Regions from separate parts of the Shewanella sp. 10N.286.51.B2 genome, predicted to be linked through region 2. Evidence: predicted binding sites of a transcription regulator. Region 2 holds the regulator's gene; the other holds the start of a gene.
The links. Region 2 encodes sigma-54, which starts transcription at its own class of promoters, with help from an activator protein. Its sites were predicted from a motif close to GTTGGCACGNNNNTNGNNT; they were not measured.
Positions count from the first base shown of each region.

Region 1: AB4140_RS09115 (LruC domain-containing protein) is a predicted target of sigma-54. The motif match lies at 8,600-8,618, and genes of this name have one in related genera.

Region 1 is NZ_JBFRKH010000033.1:5,201-15,829, forward strand. Features, by position in the region: gene AB4140_RS09085 (hypothetical protein) at 1-705, opposite strand, end outside; gene AB4140_RS09090 (alpha/beta hydrolase) at 820-1,716, opposite strand; gene ubiA (4-hydroxybenzoate octaprenyltransferase) at 1,752-2,642, opposite strand; gene uvrD (DNA helicase II) at 2,759-4,927, opposite strand; gene AB4140_RS09105 (RidA family protein) at 5,070-5,423, opposite strand; gene AB4140_RS09110 (hypothetical protein) at 5,610-6,284, opposite strand; gene AB4140_RS09115 (LruC domain-containing protein) at 6,354-8,558, opposite strand; gene AB4140_RS09120 (GNAT family N-acetyltransferase) at 9,806-10,228, shown strand; gene AB4140_RS09125 (glycosyltransferase) at 10,260-10,629, opposite strand, start outside.
Region 2 is NZ_JBFRKH010000014.1:145,209-155,837, forward strand. Features, by position in the region: gene AB4140_RS04205 (phospholipid-binding protein MlaC) at 1-66, opposite strand, end outside; gene mlaD (outer membrane lipid asymmetry maintenance protein MlaD) at 76-549, opposite strand; gene mlaE (lipid asymmetry maintenance ABC transporter permease subunit MlaE) at 623-1,408, opposite strand; gene AB4140_RS04220 (ATP-binding cassette domain-containing protein) at 1,395-2,222, opposite strand; gene AB4140_RS04225 (calcium/sodium antiporter) at 2,406-3,368, shown strand; gene AB4140_RS04230 (KpsF/GutQ family sugar-phosphate isomerase) at 3,437-4,414, shown strand; gene kdsC (3-deoxy-manno-octulosonate-8-phosphatase KdsC) at 4,416-4,982, shown strand; gene lptC (LPS export ABC transporter periplasmic protein LptC) at 4,979-5,539, shown strand; gene lptA (lipopolysaccharide transport periplasmic protein LptA) at 5,526-6,236, shown strand; gene lptB (LPS export ABC transporter ATP-binding protein) at 6,236-6,967, shown strand; gene AB4140_RS04255 (RNA polymerase factor sigma-54) at 7,102-8,586, shown strand; gene hpf (ribosome hibernation promoting factor) at 8,610-8,897, shown strand; gene ptsN (PTS IIA-like nitrogen regulatory protein PtsN) at 8,900-9,343, shown strand; gene rapZ (RNase adapter RapZ) at 9,340-10,188, shown strand; gene AB4140_RS04275 (HPr family phosphocarrier protein) at 10,214-10,486, shown strand.

The DNA.
Region 1 (10,629 bases), on a different contig from region 2:
GCGTGATATACGATAATTTGCCACCAGCATCACCAAGGTTAAACTGATGATTGAAGAGACGATAATCGCGGCTAACTCGCTCCAGTTAACCAAAATCATATAGCTGGCAACACAACTAGTGAAACAACCAATAAGCATTAATGATAAATGCCAGGGTTTGGCACTCAATAACTTAATGTGGCTAATGGCTGCGGGGTGATGACGTGAAAACCATGGAATGGCGTAATACCAGTTAGTCGGCTCTCCAGCCACGATGAAGGCGATAAACAAAGCCTTTTCATCATCTGCGTATACCTCAACCGCACTCACTCGTGGATCGCCCTTTACCTTTCTGACCTTCAATAAGCCACGAATAATAGTAAACACTAAGTAAGCTTCAATGATCAATAACACCCCAACAATGGGGTAGCGTAGCCAAGCGACAAATTCAAAATAGTCAGCGATATCTGCCGGAAAACTTAACCTCGCCACCAAGCTGCTGGTACTTAAAATAATAATCAGCTTCCACCATTTCTGGCTGCCTTTTTTGATAATGCAGTACCAATATGCCAACGGTATTAAGCCAAAGTAGCCGATAGCGATAAGGCTTAGTCTTAGCTCGTCATTAGCAGTCGCTAGGGATTCTGGGGTTAACTGCACGCCAATAGTAAACAGTACTATCGCAAAGGCTAAAAACAGCAGTCGGTACTTAACTATGGGTCTCATATAACAATCCTTGTTATTGTTCTATAACTTAAAATTATGTTTATAACTTATGTTTATGGCATAGGTTTATTGCTTAAATGTCTTATTTTTTGATAGAACTATTATTGCGCCTAATCAGTGACCACTAACCCCCGTTTTAGCATCAAACAGCCAGTCTAAGCCATAGATCGCCGACATCGGAAACGCCATACTGTGATTGGCTACAGGCATTAGCATTAACTTGGCATTGATACCTGAACCATTAGCTGCAGTTAAGCGATTTTTTTGTTGTAGCAGCTGATAAAATGACTTGGCATCTGCCACCATATCTTGCCCAAACTCGCTGTTTTCTGCCGTTTCTAACTCTCCGACACCAATAAATACATTGGCATTTATTGATTTAGTGATAAATTCCGGCTCGCGAAATTGCTTTAGTAACTGCTGGTTATCAAACCAAAATGGCGGACTCGCCAGTACATAGTTATTAAATAATGCGGGCTTATTACGTAAGATATAGGCGCCAAACAAGCCCCCTAACGCATGGCCAACATAGGTGTTTTGCCATGGCTGAGTGCGATAATGCTGATTCATATAAGGGATAATTTTATTGGCAAACAACTGCATGTGGCGCTGGGCCTCACCGGTGGCTTGGGTTCTGTTAGTATCAACTGACGGGGTGTAATCACGCATACGACTTGCTGCGGGGCTGCGGCCTTGCTGTCCTGATACAGCCACTAAAATAGCCTGCTGCATATCAGTACGGTCCATAGACAAACGAGTCACACCCGAGACCACTTGCAAGCTGTACACAGCATCAGTCATATAAATAACCGGATAACTTTTTAGCTTATCAATTTGGTTATAGCTATTGGGCAGTTTGATATAAAGATTATAGGTGCGATCGCTATCCTCTACCTCAACCACTGTGGTATTCGGTATGGTAAAGCTTGCAAACGCGGCGGGCACCGCGCTTAAAAAGAGGCTACAGCATACGATACTGCGAAAAAGTATCATAAAGCGAGAAATGGTCATCAGCTATCCTTGTTGATGTAATTTTTCGCCCTATTCTACGCACTTATTGAAGAAAATAAATAATCTGCGCTCAATGCCATAAATAAAGCAAATCCGGCCCAGTTATTATTTAGAAAAGCCTTAAAACATGGCGCGCGTTCGCGGCCATAAATAAGCCATTGCTGATAACTGCTAAAGGCAATAAAGGTGCTAATGCCAATGCCATACAATAACCCACGTTCAGCAGACCAACCGGCCATAATAAAACACCCTAGGGCCGCTAACTGAAACGCGGCAATCCATTGGCGGTCGTATCGGCCAAATAAAATGGCTGTAGATTTAATGCCGACTTTTAAGTCATCATCTCTATCAACCATGGCATACATGGTGTCGTAAGCTACCGTCCAACACCAATTGGCAACAAATAACCACCAAGCTTCCATGGGCACATAACCTAGCTGCGCAGCGTAGGCCATAGGAATTGACCAGCTCCACACTATGCCTAAAAACATTTGCGGCATATTGGTTACCCGTTTCATAAACGGGTACATGATGGTTAAGATAATGCCGACAACCGATAGTTTTACCACTAGCGGATTTAAAAATAATACTAAGCTAAACGCGATTAATGCCATCACCACAAATAATATCAGCGCTTCCTTACTGCTGATTTCACCTGAGGCTAAAGGCCGCATCTTAGTGCGCTCAACATGGGCATCAAGTTTTCGATCTGCAAAGTCGTTAATCACGCAACCACAAGCACGCATAACGACCACCCCTAGCATAAAGATGATCAACACCTTCACATCAGGCATGCCACCCGCTGCAAGCAATAACGCCATTAAACACGGCCACATTAGCAACAAGGTACCAATGGGCCTATCAAGGCGCGTTAAGCGTTTATAAACCGATATTTTTTGTTGTAACGTCCATGAGACTGCTGACATGGTTTACTTCACTCCTGCAGTTGAAGTTGTATCACTTCTTATTTGTCATCTCGCATAACCCACGAGTGACTTTATTATTTCGCTTAGAATTATGTCCGCTCTAGTAAAAAATTACCCTAACACGCTTCAAGTTTTGCCAATGAAACCAGTAACCATTTGCTACCAAAGTCTGTAAAACTGACTTGAACACGCGCTTTATCTGCTGTGCCTTCAAAATCTGTCACTATGCCTTGGCCAAATTTAAAGTGTTTTACTTTTTGACCCACTTTAAAGCCACTGTCATTGGCAATAGATTGTCTTGGCACATTAAAACGGCTGCTCATTTTAGGCGCTGACACTGACGCTTTCATGCGAATTTCTTCAACATACTGGCTGGGGATTTCACCAATAAAACGCGATGGACTGGCATAGTCCTCACGGCCATAAATGCGGCGTGACTCAGCATAACTGATATACAATTTTTGCATCGCACGGGTCATGCCTACATAACAAAGACGGCGTTCTTCATCTAAACGATCACCTTCATCTAATGCCATTTTACTTGGAAAAATACCTTCCTCAACCCCAGCCATAAACACCACTGGGAACTCCAAGCCTTTAGCTGAATGCAAGGTCATTAGCTGCACGGCATCGGTAAACTTGTCTGCTTGGCCTTCGCCCGCTTCTAATGCTGCGTGAGATAAAAAGGCATTTAGCTCGCCCATATCTTCAAGTTCTTCTGGCATTTCAAAACTGCGGGCAGCGGTGACCAGCTCATTTAAGTTTTCGACTCGTGATTGGGCTTTTTCGCCTTTTTCGGCTTCGTACATAGCCCGTAGCCCTGAACGGTCAATGACCTTGTCGGCCATACCATATAGACTCATATCGGCAGTATCAGTGCGCATGCCAATCACTAAATCCATAAAGCCATTCACGGCATTGGCAGCGCGGCCAGTAAGGACTTTTTCTTCAATTAAGCGCAAGCTTGCCTGCCACATAGTCATTTCTTGCTGACGTGCGGTTGAGCGAATGATATCAAGGGTACGATTACCAATACCGCGAGTTGGGGTGTTAACCACCCGTTCAAAAGCAGCATCATCATTTTGATTATTGATAAGACGCATATAACCCATGGCATCTTTAATCTCTTGGCGCTCGAAGAAACGCAGGCCACCGTAAATTCGGTAAGCTAGCCCTTTATGGAGTAAGGCTTCTTCTAATACTCGCGACTGGGCATTGGAGCGGTATAAAATGGCACACTCTTCTAACTTGCCGCCGTTATTTTGCCACTCAGCCATTTTGCCAACAATAAAGCGCGCTTCATCCATTTCATTAAAGGCGCAATAAACCGCAATAGGCTCACCCGCATCGTCTTCAGTCCACAGTTTTTTACCTAAACGCTCAGGGTTGTTGGCAATTAGATCATTGGACGCATTAAGGATATTGGCTGTGGAGCGATAGTTTTGCTCCAGCTTAACCGTGGTGGAACCTGGGAAATCGGTTAAGAATTTATGTAGATTCTCAACTTGGGCACCGCGCCAGCCGTATATAGATTGATCGTCATCGCCAACAATCATCACATTGGCTTCTTTGCCTGCCAGCACTCGGATCCACGCATATTGAATGGCGTTGGTATCTTGGAATTCGTCCACCAAGATATGCTTAAAGCGTTCTTGATAATGGGCTAATACATGGGGTTTATTGAGCCATAATTCATGGGCGCGCAATAAAATTTCAGCAAAATCAACAAGGCCAGCTCGGTCGCAAGATTCTTGATAAATTTTATAGATGTTTAATAAGTTTTGCTCAATAGGAAAGCCACCCGCATCGATATGCTTTGGGCGTAAGCCTTGGTCTTTTTTGCCATTAATGTAACCTTGGCACTGACGCGGCGGATATTGCTTGTCATCTAAATTGAGACTTTTAAGAATACGTTTTAATAAACGTAACTGATCGTCAGAATCAATAATTTGGAAGCTTTGGGGTAAATTGGCATCTTTAAAGTGAGTGCGCAGCAAACGATGGGCTAAACCGTGGAAAGTACCAATCCACATACGGCCCATGTTACTGCCAACCACTTTCTCAACCCGCTCACGCATTTCTGCCGCGGCTTTATTGGTAAAGGTTACCGCAAGGATAGAGTATGGACTTTGTTGTTCGACCTGCATAAGCCAAGCAATACGATGGGTTAATACCCGAGTTTTACCACTGCCTGCTCCAGCTAAAACTAACATGCTTGAAAGCGGTGCGCCCACTGCTTCACGCTGCTTTGCGTTTAGGCCGTCTAATAATGATGATACGTCCATTGGTCCTCCCAAAAATCAAGCTGGAAGTATACCAGTTCCTAGGCGGCTGCGACTAGGAACTGTAACGGATTCTTTATGGGGATTTTATTGTGATGACTTGTGAGCTAAGTAGCGGGCTGAACTAAAACCACTGCGTAGCAATTTAAGCAATCTCAGCGGCCACTACCGAGATTTCAACCAATAATGCCTCACGGGCCATTTTAGCGGCAACGCAAGCTCGAGCAGGGGCGTAACCTTCAATAACCCATGCATCCCACACCGCGTTCATTTCAGCAAAGTAAGCCATATCTTTTACGTAAATGGTTGCCGATAACATATGCTTTTTATCACTGCCCGCCTGCAGTAATAGTGCTTCGACTTTATCCAACATTGTTTGAGTTTGTTCAGTGATATCTTTGGTAGCATCTTGGCAAACTTGACCACATAAATAGATGGTGCCGTTATGTTTGACAATCCGGCTCATACGGGTTTTAGTTTCAATTCTTTCAATGCTCATGGTGCGCTCTTTTAATCTGTTAATGGCGCTATTATCAGTTAAGTCAGCTCACAATGACAACTGAGAAAATATCGCTATCCAATAACTCGCGCATTTAAGCAGGCTGTTAATCAAAAATAAAAATGCCTTGTCAGCAGTATCTGGCTAACAAGGCATAAGATTGAAATACGATTGATTATTTGAATATTAGTTAATCACTAAGACTTGTGGGTCATTGGTTAAGCTATGACTCCACTGCTGATAGATAGGCTCACTGCCATCATAAAACCATACCACTGCCATTAATGCTCGTTGATGGTTGGCCACCAATAACTCTTCAGACAATGCGCCTTCATCAAGGGCGCCACGTAATAAGCAAGATTCAAAGTTCACGCTCACTTGGGTGCCATTTTGCTGATAATCGTCACACAATGAAAAGTAACCACGCTTACTTGATGCTAGCTGCACATCAATGCTTAAAGTAAACGCCGCTTGTAGATCAAAATCGGCATCAACCACCAAGTCATCAATTGAGGTTGCTGGCGGCGTTTCTGGCTCTGTAGGTGTTTCAGGTTCCGTTGGCGTCTCAGGTGTCGTTGTCTCTGGTGTTGTATCTGTCGTGGTATCTGGTGTTGATGTCGCAGGTGTTGTCACCGCAGGCGTCGTTGCTGGTGCAGGCGAGCTATCATCGCCACCACCGCCGCCACAGGCTGTTAAAAAGCTTAATGATAGAGCCATGGCTAGGCTAGTGGCTCTTTTAGTCCCTATTTTAGTGCCTGTGTTACAAGCCGTGTTAATGCCTGTTTTCATGCCTGTGTTAATGGCATTCTTCGCTGTTAATAACGTATTTGCTGCCACTTGAGTTTGAGTTAATGTATTCATAATATTCACCTTAAAATTCCATTTCTTGCTTAAATTGATTGATTAAATTCACACTAATTACTGTCAGGGTTAATCCTTAAACAGTAGCGAGTCAGTGGCGGTCAAATACCAATAAGGTTTGGTCTCACCGCTGGCATCTGCAGCAAACTCAATAAACTCAACATAAGCGGCATCAACACGTTGTAGCTCTGCAGGGTGCTGCCATGTATCAGGCACCTCAATTGCCCAACTCATACCATTTTGGTCTTGGAAATAGTGCCCTTGTGATGCCGTTGAAGCATCGTCATGCATCCCTAAAAATCGCGTATCAAATTTATCGGTTGGTGCTTTGTTTTTCAGATGGATCTCTAATTTACGTCCTGGGTTTTTACCATCAGTAATATTCTTAGCCGCTAGGCTATGATCCGTACCTGGAGTGGCAAAAATGAATGGGTCATAGGGGAACTCAGGCATATCATCAACATGTACCGCATCAACAAACGGCACTGTCATTTGCCATGTTGCGCGGTATTGGGTGCCGCAACCCGGTTCAGTTCTGAAATATTGACAGCCATTACTCGCACTGACGTGTTGCCATAAGTCTTCAGTAAATAACAGCACCGCATTGGTTTGCCCGTCTTCAAGTGGTGAGCTGGTCTGCTTAACCCCTTGGGCGCTCCACTCAATGGCTGACTCTTGCACATTGCCGCGGCCAATATCATGTAATTGCACCGCAAAGCCATTGTGATACCAAGCGCCCATTGCCACTAATTGCGCATCAAAGCCCACGCGGCGAACCATGTCATTTTTACTGTATTGGCTAATACGTAACTGCATCACCACATCGTTCATATCAAAGTCACCTTGATAAGGGTATAAATCCTCATAAGCTAACGTGGTGTATTCTGACGATGAGGGGTAATAGCTGATAGTGATGCCGGTTTCAGTGACAGTGATTGGATAATCTTCCACTTCACCATCACTGACACCACCGGTTGGTAATAAGCTGGCCTCTGAGCTCAAACGAAAACGTGACCAGGTTGCGCCCGTTTTAGCCCAATTAGGCACGTTAATCGTCACAGTTGATGTGCCGCTACTCACTGAGCGGGCAATAATCACTTGATCTTCACTATCAAACTGACCATCTTGGCCCCAATCAATCCAGCCGTTAATATAAGCACCATCCCCTTCTACTGTGACTAATAACACCGCCTCTTCACCCACTTCAAAACCGGTTGGCATGCTGATACCATCTTCATCATCAATACCATCACTTTCATCATCAGATAACGGCGCAGGATAACCGTCGGACTCATTATCAATAACACTGCCTAATGACATGCCGGCAACCATATTATGGCGGGCACCATTTGAATCAATTAGGGTACCGTAACTGTCTGGCGCATCACCAAAATCAACATTGTCTCCCACTGGCACTTCTGCTAATGCACAACGAGCACCATCATTTGAAGAAGATGACGGCCCGTATGAAAACAACTCTGCGGTAGGGTTATCACTTTCAACGTTGACCTTATACACATTGCCATCGCCGTTGTTACTTAAATAAAGGTTGCCATTAGGGTCAAAAAACTGCGCTCCAAAGGTAAAGCTACCACTGCTTTTAGTAATAACGGTTGCTAAGGTTTCAGCGGCACCTGTTGCGGGGTCAATCTTGAGTAATTTGCCTGTGCTGCCGTTAGTCACTGCGTATAAAAAGCCGTTGCTTGGATGAAAGGCAAAATCTGTTACGTTGTAAGTGGCATTGGCTTTACTGCCAGGGACAATGTTCATTGGGTGATTATTGCCATCTAACGGCACAGTAAATAAGCCTTGGTTTTTACGGTAGCCGTACCAAACGTTTTCATTGATGGCGACATCACCTACGTAGAAGTTACCCGCTGCAGCAGCTGAGCTGTCTTTTACGATCGTTAGTGGCTCAACTTGGTAATCTTCACCCACCTTACCGACAGTGCCATGCTGATAATCCCAGCCATAAAGGTAATTATCTGTGTAGCTGAAACCAACACCATTAAATCCTTTGGTCAGTCCCATATCAGGCGACAATACCGAATAACTACCGGTACCAAGTTCAACTCCAAAGGTTTTTGGAATGCCTGCTGGCGTTTGAATAATAAATGCTTCGGTAGGACAGGCATTGAATGGCTCAGCGGCATTGGTATTAGCACTGAACAAAGCCATGCTAGTACCAATAGCAATACTGCTTAAACCAAGAATATTGATGATTTGAGAGTGAAGTGGTTTCACGTTAACTATTGTTGTGTTTAATGTTTGCATATTGGCATCTCGCTATTCGTTATCAGGATGTACTGGGGATAATGCATAGTGGATGCCAACCTTTATTACCATTTAAATACAATGGCTTACATTAAAGGCAAGATTGTATCTCAATGCTAAAATGCATTCTGCAACGCATTCTGAATTTGAGACTTTGTGATTTTTTGGGGTTGAGAATGGTTTGATCTGTATTGTTCCAAACTCCGTTTGGATTAACGTCGTGGGTTTTCCACCCACACCCGACCAAAAGGGTATCAACAGCAATACCCTCTTGGCTCACCCTGCCGCCCCTAACGAAAAATGCTGAAAAGCGCATGATTTTCGATGGGGATTGATCCAGCTTTGAACTTCGTTTGTTGCTAACTTCGGACCCTGTTTATTATAAAGAGTGAAAATGCTAACGCTTCCGACGGTGCATCCCTGCACCGCGAAAGCTATGCTCACATCCATGTGAGCATCACGCTATTTTCTTCAACGTCCTCAATTCAAATTGAGCCTTTTAGCTCTTTAAATTTTCACGAATACCGTTAAATCGAAGAGATAATAATCCCAGTGTAGATGCAGCAGCGAGCTTCCAAAACAGGGATGTTTTAGCAGAGCTTACATGGACCTTTTGATTTATATAAAGAGTGCAGCGTCTCGCAGTTGTATCTGCATAAAAGGTCGCTCTTTCACATCCATGTGATCGCGACATTCCGTTCATCCTGAACATCCCAGCGGCAGGCAATGGATTAGATTGAAGTAATGGACTTAGATAAGCTAGCCAACAAAAACTAAGTAAAACATTGAACTAGGCTCATAAGTTATATTAAGGTAGAACCACTTAAGGACAGAGTTAGCTAACCTCGAACGCAATCTTCGAGCACGCCATTTAGGGAAGAAAAAGCCATTAAATAATGATGTGCCTATCAACTCCCTTATAAAGTTTACTCTGACCACACTAGTTAAGGAGTTTTCATGGGTAGCATACATAATTACTATTTAGTTGGGTTCATGCTCTTATCCGCAATTTTAAATGCATTCATAGAAAATGAGAGTATCGGAATAAAGTTACTTTGCTTACTTTTATTATTCACAACTTTCATCTTTGCCTCTCTCTTTCATTCTTTAAAGGTTAAAGTTGCAAAAGAGAAAACGACGAACAAAGCACACATAATAAGCTGATTAATAGGAAAATTTAACTATTCACCCCTCAAAATTTTAGCCAACTATTTTTTGCCAATTAGTAGGGCTTTAGGAGATTTGCGATGATTTCATATCAATCAACAGCCGATCTTTATGCATCGGCAGATATTACATTTAAAAACATTCGCTCATATTATGAACACTATTCTGTAAATTGGGAACAGTCTAAGATACATGAGCAAATTGTTGACCTAGAAAACTGGGACATTCTTTACAACGCTTCGGTCGTGGGTGCAATTCGTTTAGCCTTTGATAATGATGGGTGTTATATCCGAGATTTACAGATTAGTGAAAAATTTCAAAATAATGGTATTGGTGCAGCAGCCCTAACAGAGTGTGAACGGTTAGCAATTAAAGCTGGTGTAAATAAACTTAGGCTACGAGTTCTCAAAATTAGTCCTGCATATCATCTATACATTAAGAATGGCTTTGAGGTAGATAAAGAAGAAGATAGGTTCTTTTATATGTCGAGAAAAATCTCCTAACAAGAAATCAATCACATTAACCATTTAACACTCAACCACGCTTATCTTCCAATAGCTGCACAAATAAGCTTTTCCATGCTTGTTGAAGCTGCAGCCATTGCTGAGTACGCCAATCATCGATTTGGGCATGCTGCTGTTTTTGACCATGATTGTCGACTTGCTCATGAACGTAAGCAGGCACATGGCTTGATAATAGAGCGCTTGATGAGTTAACACTCGATAAGTAACGCTCAATAGCATCGGCCAGTGAGTTAACAAATTGCTTATCATTTTGGCCGCCAACCTTAGCCTCAACGATATTACCCATGTTTTGCAGTTGATGCTGACGAATTTGATCCCCCAAACCATCCACATCGGTTGAGATAATGGCTTTACTCATTGCCATAGATTCAATAAATACT
Region 2 (10,629 bases):
AGCACCAAGCGGGCTGATGCTTAACCATAAAAAGACACTTAACATAACGCGAATAAACTGCTTCATATACCGCTCCTACTTATCATCCGATGACATGCTATAGATTAACTGACCGATTAAGTCTTCCAGTACTAATGCTGAGCGCGTGTCATAAATTTTATCGCCATCAGCGAGCATCTCAATATCATCATCCATAAAGCCTGGGGTTAACCCCAAAAACTGCTCACCCAATAAACCTGCAGTTAAAATCGATAAGCTGCTGGTCTCTGGAAATTGATCATATTGCTTATCCATAGTGATGCTCACTATCGGTACAAGCTTTTTGGGGTCGAGCTGAATATCAGTTACCCTTCCGACAACCACCCCGCCCACTTTCACTGGCGAGCGTACTTTTAAGCCACCGATATTGCTAAATTCAGCGTGTAAACTGTAAGTTGCCTGATTAGGCTTAAGCTCAACATTGGCCACATTAAATACCAGCACACAAAATGCCACTAAGCCTGACAATAAGAACAATCCAACCAATAACTCTATTTTCCGTGTCAACATACGACTAAACCACTTTAATTAATGAATGCAAAATTTACCCAACTTACCTCCCGCTAACACTCAGCAGTTAACATCAATTGCCGAACATAATCGCTGTCAGTAAAAAATCGAGCGCTAACACTGCTAAACTCGCCTGAACCACAGTGGATGTGGTCGCTCGGCTAATGCCTTCGGGGTTGGGAATGACTTCATAACCACGATATAAAGATATCCAGGTTACCACTACGCCAAAAAGCACACTTTTGATTAAACAATTTACAATATCTTGGCGCCACTCAACCGATGCTTGCAGAATTGACCAAAAAGAGCCGCTATCAATGCCTTTCCATTCAACTCCCACTAAATGACCGCCGATAATGCCAACAAGACAAAACATCATCACTAATAATGGCAGGGTGATAACCCCCGCCCAAAAACGTGGCGCTATGATTTGGTGTAAAGGGTCAACCGCCATCATCTCTAAGCTTGATAACTGCTCGGTTGACTTCATTAAGCCAATTTCAGCGGTTAATGCCGAGCCTGCGCGCCCGGCAAAAAGTAATGCCGCAACCACAGGACCAAGCTCTCTTAATAAGCTCAATGCCACCATGGGCCCTAGGCTTTCGACCGTGCCAAAATCAGCCAGTACCGTATAAGCTTGTAATGCCAGCACCATACCGATGAACAGGCCAGAGACTATGATGATCACCATGGAGCGAACACCCAACACATAAACTTGCTTGGTGATTAAGCCAATATCTTTTTTAACATTCGGCCAACGGGCAATAGCGCCCCATAACATCAGCCCTGCTCGGCCTAGACCTGAAATAAAATCCAAAGCAAAGCGGCCAATATTACTGATAAAGTTAATCACGTCCACTTAACATCTCCTGTTGATAGTCTTCAGCTGGATAATGAAAAGCCACCGGCCCATCGGGTGCTCCATGAATAAATTGCTCAATTTGTGGATTGGTTGAAGCCCGTAATTCAGCAGGCGTGCCTGAAGCGATTACTTTTTTCTCGGCGATAACATAAACATAGTCGGCAATACTCAATACTGCATCCACATCGTGGGACACGACCACCGAAGTCAGCCTCAATGTTTCAGATAATTCGCCAATCAATTTCACCAGCACCGCCATCGAAATAGGATCTTGACCGGCGAAAGGCTCGTCATACAAAATCATTTCAGGCTCAAGTGCTATCGCCCGCGCCAATGCAACTCGGCGCTGCATGCCGCCGGATAACTCATTGGGCATCATCAGAGCGGCGCCCCGCAGCCCCACGGCTTGCAGCTTCATCAACACAATCTTACGAATAATAGTTTCAGCTAACCCTGAGTGCTCACGCAGGGCAAACGCCACATTATCAAACACATTCATATCGGTAAAAAGCGCCCCACTTTGAAACAACATACTCATGCGCTTTCGCTGCTCAAATAATTGTTGCCGCTTCAGTTGGTGAATGTTTTGCCCAGCAAAAAGCACCTCACCACTATCAGGGGTTAATTGACCGCCGATAAGTTTAAGTAAGGTGGTTTTACCTATGCCACTTGGCCCCATAATGGCGGTCACTTTGCCAGTTGGAATGCTGAGACTGATATCATCAAAGATAACCTTAGTCCCTCGGCTAAAGCCCATGTTCTTAACTTCTACAAGGGCTGACCTAGTGGGCTCTAAACTTGGAGTAGACATGTCTATAGAGGAAATAATAGCCTTCCTAGAGAACGAGATGTAGAGCTGAAGTGTACGAAATTGTGTAAGAACCTACAACAAATCAATCACCATGCGTTACAATCCCTAACAATTTTCGCAATAGCGACGATTTTTGTTAATATCTGACAAAAATATCGCCATAACTCAAATAATTGGAACAAGATGCTTTTTAATATCATGATGCTCATCGTCGGATTGGGCGCATTAGTTTGGAGCGCAGATCGCTTTGTTTACGGAGCAGCCGCCTTTGCTAGAAACTTAGGCCTGCCACCAATGTTAATCGGTTTAACCATTGTGGCCATGGGCAGCTCAGCGCCAGAAATGCTGGTTGCTGCCACCGCATCAATGGAAGGCATGAGCGATACTGCAATTGGTAACGTGCTCGGCTCAAACGTGGCTAACATCACCTTGATATTAGGGGTTACCGCATTGTTTGGGGCTATTTCAGTTCGCTCAGAAACCTTAAAGCGTGAAATTCCAATCATGATTGCGGCAACCGTATTAGCTGGCTACCTTATTCACGACGGCATGCTCACCCGTGTTGAAGGTGGGGTATTATTAATCGCATTTTTCGCCTTGATGGGCTATTTCATTTGGAGCGCGATGCGAAATAAGAAAAAAGATGTCCTAGCTGATGAGTCTGACGCAGAGATCCCTAAAAATGTACCCACATTACATGCTATTATCTGGATCATTGTTGGTATGGTGTTATTGCCACTCTCGGCAGACTGGATGGTGACTGGCGCGGTAGGCATTGCCAAGACATTTGGCTTGTCAGATCTGGTCATCGGCTTGACCATTATTGCCATTGGCACCAGTTTACCGGAACTAGCAGCATGCATCGCTGGCGTCCTAAAAAAAGAAGACGACCTCGCGATTGGTAATATTGTTGGCTCAAACATTTTTAATATTTTAGCAGTGCTGGCCATTCCAGGGCTGATTGCCCCAGGTGAAATCGACATAAATGCAAGCGGTCGAGATTTTTACATGGTACTAGCAACCAGCACCGCATTAGCAGTACTGGTATTATCGAGTGGCGCTAAAAAGCAGCTTACTCGCTGGCATGGAGCCCTTTTATTAATCGTCTTTATTGCGTACCAAGTTGTCTTATTTCAATCACAATAATGGGGCATAAAGATGTGTGACTCACCAAAGCGTAACCCGAAATCGCTTTGGACAATAGAGAGATACATATGACAGAACAAACACAATTGCGCCAATGGGGTCGTCAAGTCATTGATATTGAAAAGGCAGCATTAGATAACCTTTATCAATATGTAGACTCAGACGAGTTTGGCCAAGCCTGTGAACTCATTTTAGAATGTAAAGGCAAAGTCATTGTCATGGGCATGGGCAAATCTGGCCACATTGGCAATAAGATTTCTGCCACACTCGCCAGCACAGGCACGCCTGCATTTTTTGTTCACCCTGGCGAAGCAAGCCATGGCGACTTAGGCGCTCTGGCAAAAAATGATATTATTTTAGCCATATCAAATTCTGGTGAAGCCAGTGAAATTCTCACCTTAATGCCCGTTATACAGCGCATGGGGGTCCCGGTAATCGCGATTACGGGTAAACCAGAATCCAATATGGCCAAGCTATCTAAACTGCATTTATGTATTGAAGTGCCTGAAGAGGCCTGCCCATTAGGGCTAGCACCAACATCAAGCACTACCGCAACCTTGGTGATGGGTGACGCCTTGGCCGTAGCATTATTGCAAGCGAAAGGCTTTACCCGTGATGATTTCGCCCTATCCCACCCTGGTGGATCTTTAGGTCGTAAACTATTACTTAAAGTCAGCGATGTAATGCACAAAGGCGCTGATATTCCACAGGTGAAAAGTGAGCTCTGCATTACTGAAACCCTATATGAGATCTCAAATAAAGGTTTAGGTATGACTGCAGTGATCGATAATGCAGACAAGCTAGTCGGGATCTTTACTGACGGTGATTTACGCCGCGTCATCGATGCTGAAGTGAACCTGCGTACTACCGCTATTGCCGATGTAATGACAACCAACTGCATTACCATCAGCCCAGGTATTTTAGCCGCGCAAGCATTACAGATTATGGAAGAAAAAAGTATTAACGGTTTAATTGTCGTAGACGAGAACCAACGCCCAGTCGGCGCACTTAACATGCTCGATATGGTTAAAGCTGGAGTCATTTAACATGTCATTACACGAAACACTGCACCAAGGTTTTTACGGCCCAATCTCTGATGATGTTTGGCAAAAAGCCAAAAAAATTAAGCTGCTTATTTGCGATGTCGATGGGGTATTTTCCGATGGCCGTATTTATTTAAGTAATGCAGGGGAAGAGTTAAAAGCATTTCATACCCGTGATGGTTATGGCATTCGCTCTATTTTAACCAGTAATATTCATGTTGCTGTGATAACCGGGCGTAAATCTGCCATTGTGGAAAATAGAATGACCGCTTTAGGTGTCACTCATATTTATCAAGGTGTTGATGATAAACTAGTGCCTTACCAAAGCCTGTTAGATACCTATGGCGTTAGCCCAGATGAAGTCGCCTATATTGGTGATGACATGGTTGACTTACCTGTGATGAAACAGGTTGGCCTTGCAGTTTGTGTGGCTGATGGCCATCCTTATGTTAAACAACATTGCCATATGACCACCACCATTAACGGCGGAAATGGCGCATTACGTGAACTCACCGATTTGCTATTACTTAGCCAAGATAAGTTTGAAAATGCCCACGGAATGAGTATATGAGCCGAGTGACCTTCGCTATTATCGGATTTTTTGGCGCAGCCTTAGTCCTTTATTGGCAAGTACAAATTAAACGTAGTCAGATGGAGGCAAGTAAATTGCCTGCCCCTGCTCGCCCTGATTTTATCGCCAATGACTTACGCACCACTGAATTTAATGAGCAAGGTTTAGTGCAAAGCCGAGTCTCAGCGAAATACATGGAGCACTTTCAGCAAAGTAATGAAACCATGTTTACTGAGCCTGTCTACCTTATTTATCCTGAAAATGGTGAAGCCGAATGGCAATTAAGCGCAGATTTAGGCAAGCTGAATAATGAAACAGGCAAAGTAGTTTTAGAAAATAATGTTATTATTGATGCAATAAACATCGACGAGCCATTACAATCTTTGACAACCACCATGTTGGCACTCGATATGAACACCATGATTTTGACCTCAGATAGACAAATTTTTGTTACTGGGTCAGATTTTAATATACAAGGTTTAGGCCTGTATGCTGATTTAAATGCTCAAGAACTTGAACTTTTAAGTCAAGTAGAAGGAACGTATGAAGCAAAGTAAACTTTTGATTGCCTCACTACTCAGTGTAGTCAGTATTGCCAGCGCCTATGCAAAAGAAGGCGATTTACAGCAAGAGCTTAAAGTCGCAGCTGTGAGCCAAAAAGCTGACATAAAAAACAATCAGGTCATCTTCTATGGCCCAGTTAATGTGACTCAAGGGTCGATTAACATTAATGCCGACGAATTACGCGCATTTGGCACCGAAAGCGGCACCCAAAAAACCATGGTTGCCACAGGTAACCCTGCGACATTTTCCCAAGAGTTAGATGATGGCCGTATTGGTACTGCCAGTGCCGATGAAATTAAATATGAGCTTGCCACTAGCATTTTAACCTTAACGGGTAATGCTAAATTGGACCAAGCTGGCAGCCAGGTTACTGGTAACCTAATTAGCTACAACATTGAAAAGCAGCAGTTAATTGCTGAAAGCACCGGTACTGGTGAAGATCGGGTTATCACTATTTTTCAACCAGAAAGTCACCCAGACTTGATTGATTCTGAAAAGAAAAAAGATGAGCAACCACATTTACCAGACAGCGCTAAACCCGGTGATGACACGCCACCAGCTATAATTGAAAACAACAATTTATCTGCTGTAGAGGCTGTGAACTCAACTGAAACACCCGAAGTAACTGAATCACTTAACGCTGAGGCGCAGGCGACATTGTCAGCCCCAGCAGCTGAGCAAAATGACTAATGACCCAAATTACGTTAACCGCTGAAAATCTCGCTAAGAGTTATAAAAGTCGCCAGGTAGTAAAAGATGTCAGCCTGACGGTAAAAACCGGCCAAATTGTTGGCTTACTTGGCCCTAATGGTGCGGGTAAAACCACCACCTTTTATATGGTCGTAGGCCTAGTCAAAAGTGATAAGGGCCGCATTCTGATCGATGAAGATGATTTAACCGCAGATCCAATGCATTTGCGCGCCCGAAAAGGCATTGGCTACTTACCTCAAGAAGCCAGTATTTTTCGTAAGCTCACAGTACACGATAATATAATGGCAGTGCTTCAAACTCGCAAAAGCTTATCAAATGAGCAGCGCATTGAAGAACTGGAACATTTATTAGAAGAATTTAACATAACTCATATCCGTGATAGCCAAGGTATGGCGTTATCGGGAGGTGAGCGTCGCCGAGTTGAAATTGCACGCGCATTAGCGGCAAATCCTAAGTTTATTTTATTAGATGAACCTTTTGCAGGGGTAGATCCTATCTCAGTAATCGACATCAAGAAAATTATTCAACAACTTAAAAGCCGTGGTTTAGGGGTGCTAATTACCGACCATAATGTCCGTGAAACACTTGATGTGTGTGAGCGAGCATATATTGTGAGTCACGGAAACTTGATTGCTGAAGGAACACCTGCTGAGATCTTAGTCAATCAGCAAGTTAGGTCGGTATACTTAGGTGAACAATTCAAGCTATAGTTAGCACTATTCAGTTTTTAGTATGGCATTCGCGGCCAACAACAAACCTTAATCTAGTCTATTTTTCTAGGATCATAAACTAGCGCCCACACTGTTCGTCGCGATGATGTAATTCAATTAGGGACAAGCGGTACATGAAAGCCTCACTCCAACTCAAAATGGGTCAACACTTAACCATGACCCCACAGTTGCAACAAGCGATTCGCTTATTGCAACTTTCCTCATTGGAGCTACAGCAAGAAATTCAACAAGCACTTGATTCAAACCCGCTATTAGAGCTTGAAGACGAATTCACTAAAGCCAAAGAGCCCGTAAAAGAAAACGCCCTGCAAACTGACACCGATTTTAGTGATAATAGCCAAGTCACCATAGAAAAAGACACCTCAACGGTTGATACCACTGAATCGCTCACTAAAGATTCTATGCCTGAAGAACTCCCTATGGATACCACATGGGATGAGGTGTATACCGCCTCGCCGACTTCTGGCTCTGGCGCAGTATCGAGCGGTAATGATATGCCGTTTCAAGGCGAAACCAGTGAAGGCTTGTATGAGCATCTTGAATGGCAAAAAAACCTCACTCCCTTTTCTGAAAATGACTTGGTGATTGCAACCGCCATTATTGATGCCATTGATGAGCGCGGTTACCTCACCCAGAGCGTTGAAGACATTTTGCAATCCTTAGGCACTGACGATATCGAACTCGATGAAGTTGAAGCTGTACTTAAACGGGTACAACACTTCGATCCCGTCGGCATTGCAGCGCGAGATTTAAGTGAGTGTCTATTAATTCAATTAGGCCAATACCCTAATGAAATTCCTTGCATAGATAATGTTAAGTTACTGATTAAAGATCATCTTGATTTAATCGCCGGTCGTGACTTTAGGTTACTGATGCGTAAAACCAAGCTTAAAGAAGATGATTTACGTGAAGCCATTGAATTTATTCAAACGCTCAATCCACGTCCAGGCTTGCAAATTACCCCCATTAAAGATGAGTACGTCATTCCTGATGTTACTGTACTTAAAAAGAATGGTCGCTGGGTGGTCGAGCTAAATCCCGATAACATGCCTAAAATTGGCGTTAATCAGCAATATGCAGCTATGGCCAAAGGCGGTTCAAGCCAAGCTGACAGCCAATTTATTCGTGGTCATTTACAAGAAGCCAAATGGTTTATCAAAAGCATCGATAGCCGTAATGAAACCTTACTAAAAGTGGCTAACTGTATCGTACAATTTCAGCAAGGTTTCTTTGAGTTCGGTGAAGAAGCCATGAAGCCGATGGTGCTCAATGATATTGCTGAAGCGGTTGAAATGCACGAGTCGACCATTTCACGGGTCACGACCCAAAAATACATGCATACCCCCCGTGGACTTTTTGAACTAAAATATTTTTTCTCAAGCCATGTAAGTACCGATGATGGTGGAGAATGCTCTTCTACAGCAATTCGCGCATTTATTAAAAAGCTCGTAGCTGCAGAAAACCCGAAAAAGCCTCTTAGTGATAGTAAAATGGCGACACTATTGGCTGAACAAGGGATTAACGTTGCTCGACGTACGATAGCCAAATATCGAGAGGCAATGCTCATCCCTCCCTCAAACCAACGCAAAAGCTTATAACTTTTGTTATTGGAGGATGACCTATGCAAATTAACCTGACTGGAAACCATATTGAAATAACTCAATCTTTACGGGAATACGTGCAAACAAAATTTTCAAAGCTTGAACGACACTTCGAACAGATCAATAATGTTCACGTTGTGCTCGATGTTCAAAAGCTACAACAGATTGCCGAAGCCAAACTGCACCTAAAAGGCGGTGAAGTGTTTGCTGTATCGCGTAACGCTGATATGTATGTGGCAATAGACGCCCTGATAGATAAGCTAGACCGTCAGGTAATTAAACATAAAGAGAAACTCACTAAGCATTAACGATGGAACTTCGTACCATCCTGCAGCCGGCGTGCACTACCTGTGCCACTCCGGGCAGTAAGAAAAAGGTACTGGAATTAATCAGCAATTTAATGGCTGCCCAGTACCCAACCCTTTCTTCACAGGCTATTTTTGAAAGTCTAATAGCGCGTGAAAAAATGGGCAGTACAGGTATAGGAAATGGCATAGCAATTCCACATGGGCGCTTAGATAATATCGAAGAACCCATTGCTATTTTAATCAAATGCGAAGAGCCAATCGCCTTTGATGCCATAGACAAGCAACCTGTAGATATTTTATTTGCGCTTCTTGTACCTGCAGATCAGTGCCAGCAACACCTAAGCACATTATCTAGCATGGCAGAGAAACTCAGTGATAAATTGATACTTAAACGACTTCGAAAGAGTCATGACGCTACAGAACTTTATCAGGTTATTACTGCATGAAACTTGTCATCGTATCGGGACGTTCAGGTTCAGGAAAATCAGTCGCACTGAGAGTGCTTGAAGATTTAGGTTATTACTGTGTTGATAACCTGCCACTGCCACTGATTGGCAGCCTGCTTGAACAGCTTAAAGATAGTAACGAGCTTGTCGCCATTAGCGTCGATGTGCGTAATATCGAAGAGCAAGGCAAAGTACTCAAAGAGCAAATTGCTTTACTGTCTGACGATACCAGCATTACCAGTTTCTTTTTAAACGCCAACGATAAAGTGTTACTGAAGCGTTTTAGTGAGACCCGCCGATTACACCCACTGTCTAAGAATCAAATTTCGTTACAAGAAGCCATTAAGCTTGAGGGGCGGTTACTCGAACCCATAGCCAAAATGGTTGATCACTATATCGACACCTCGCAAACTAATATCTACGAATTGAGCGATCATGTTCGGCAAATCTTGCTAGGCAGTGTTGATAAAGAATTAGTGGTACATTTTGAGTCATTTGGCTTTAAGCATGGCATGCCGGCTGAAGCAGACTTTATGTTTGATGTGCGCTTTTTACCGAATCCGCACTGGGAGCTTGAGTTAAGGCCCTACACAGGCCTAGATGCGCCCGTGCAAGAGTTCTTAGAGCGACAGCCTTTGGTGAATAAGTTTATCTGGCAAATTGAAAACCTTTTTGACACTTGGATGCCACATTTAGAGCGTAATAACCGCAGCTACCTGACCATTGCCATTGGTTGTACTGGCGGTCAGCACCGTTCGGTTTATATTGCCGATCAGCTCGCTAAACGTTTCAACAACTCTAAGCACAAAGTCAGCGCCCGCCATAGAGAGCTTGGCATTGAATAAGCTAACCACAACGCCAGCCAAAACGGTGGCCTATTCAAAGCAAATTACCATCAGTAACAAGCTAGGCTTGCATGCGCGAGCGGCGACTAAATTGGCAATTTTAGCTACCGAGTTTGACGCAACTATCACCCTTATCCAAGGTGAGAAACAAGCCAGTGCTGCCAGTGTATTGGGGTTATTAATGTTAGAAAGTGGCATTGGTAAAATCATTACTGTTGAAGCTCAAGGCCGTGATGCAGAAAAAGCCCTTGAGGCCGTATGCAAGTTAATCAACGATAAATTTGACGAAGAAAGCTAACCGCCTGCGCCCAGTAACATCTCCAAGGAAACACAGCGACTCACCTTTACCATTATTTTATTAGCTATACTCAACACACCACCAAGCAGTATTAGCGTATTTATGAATTGCGCATCAAGCCATCAGATATTAGAAATTTCTTC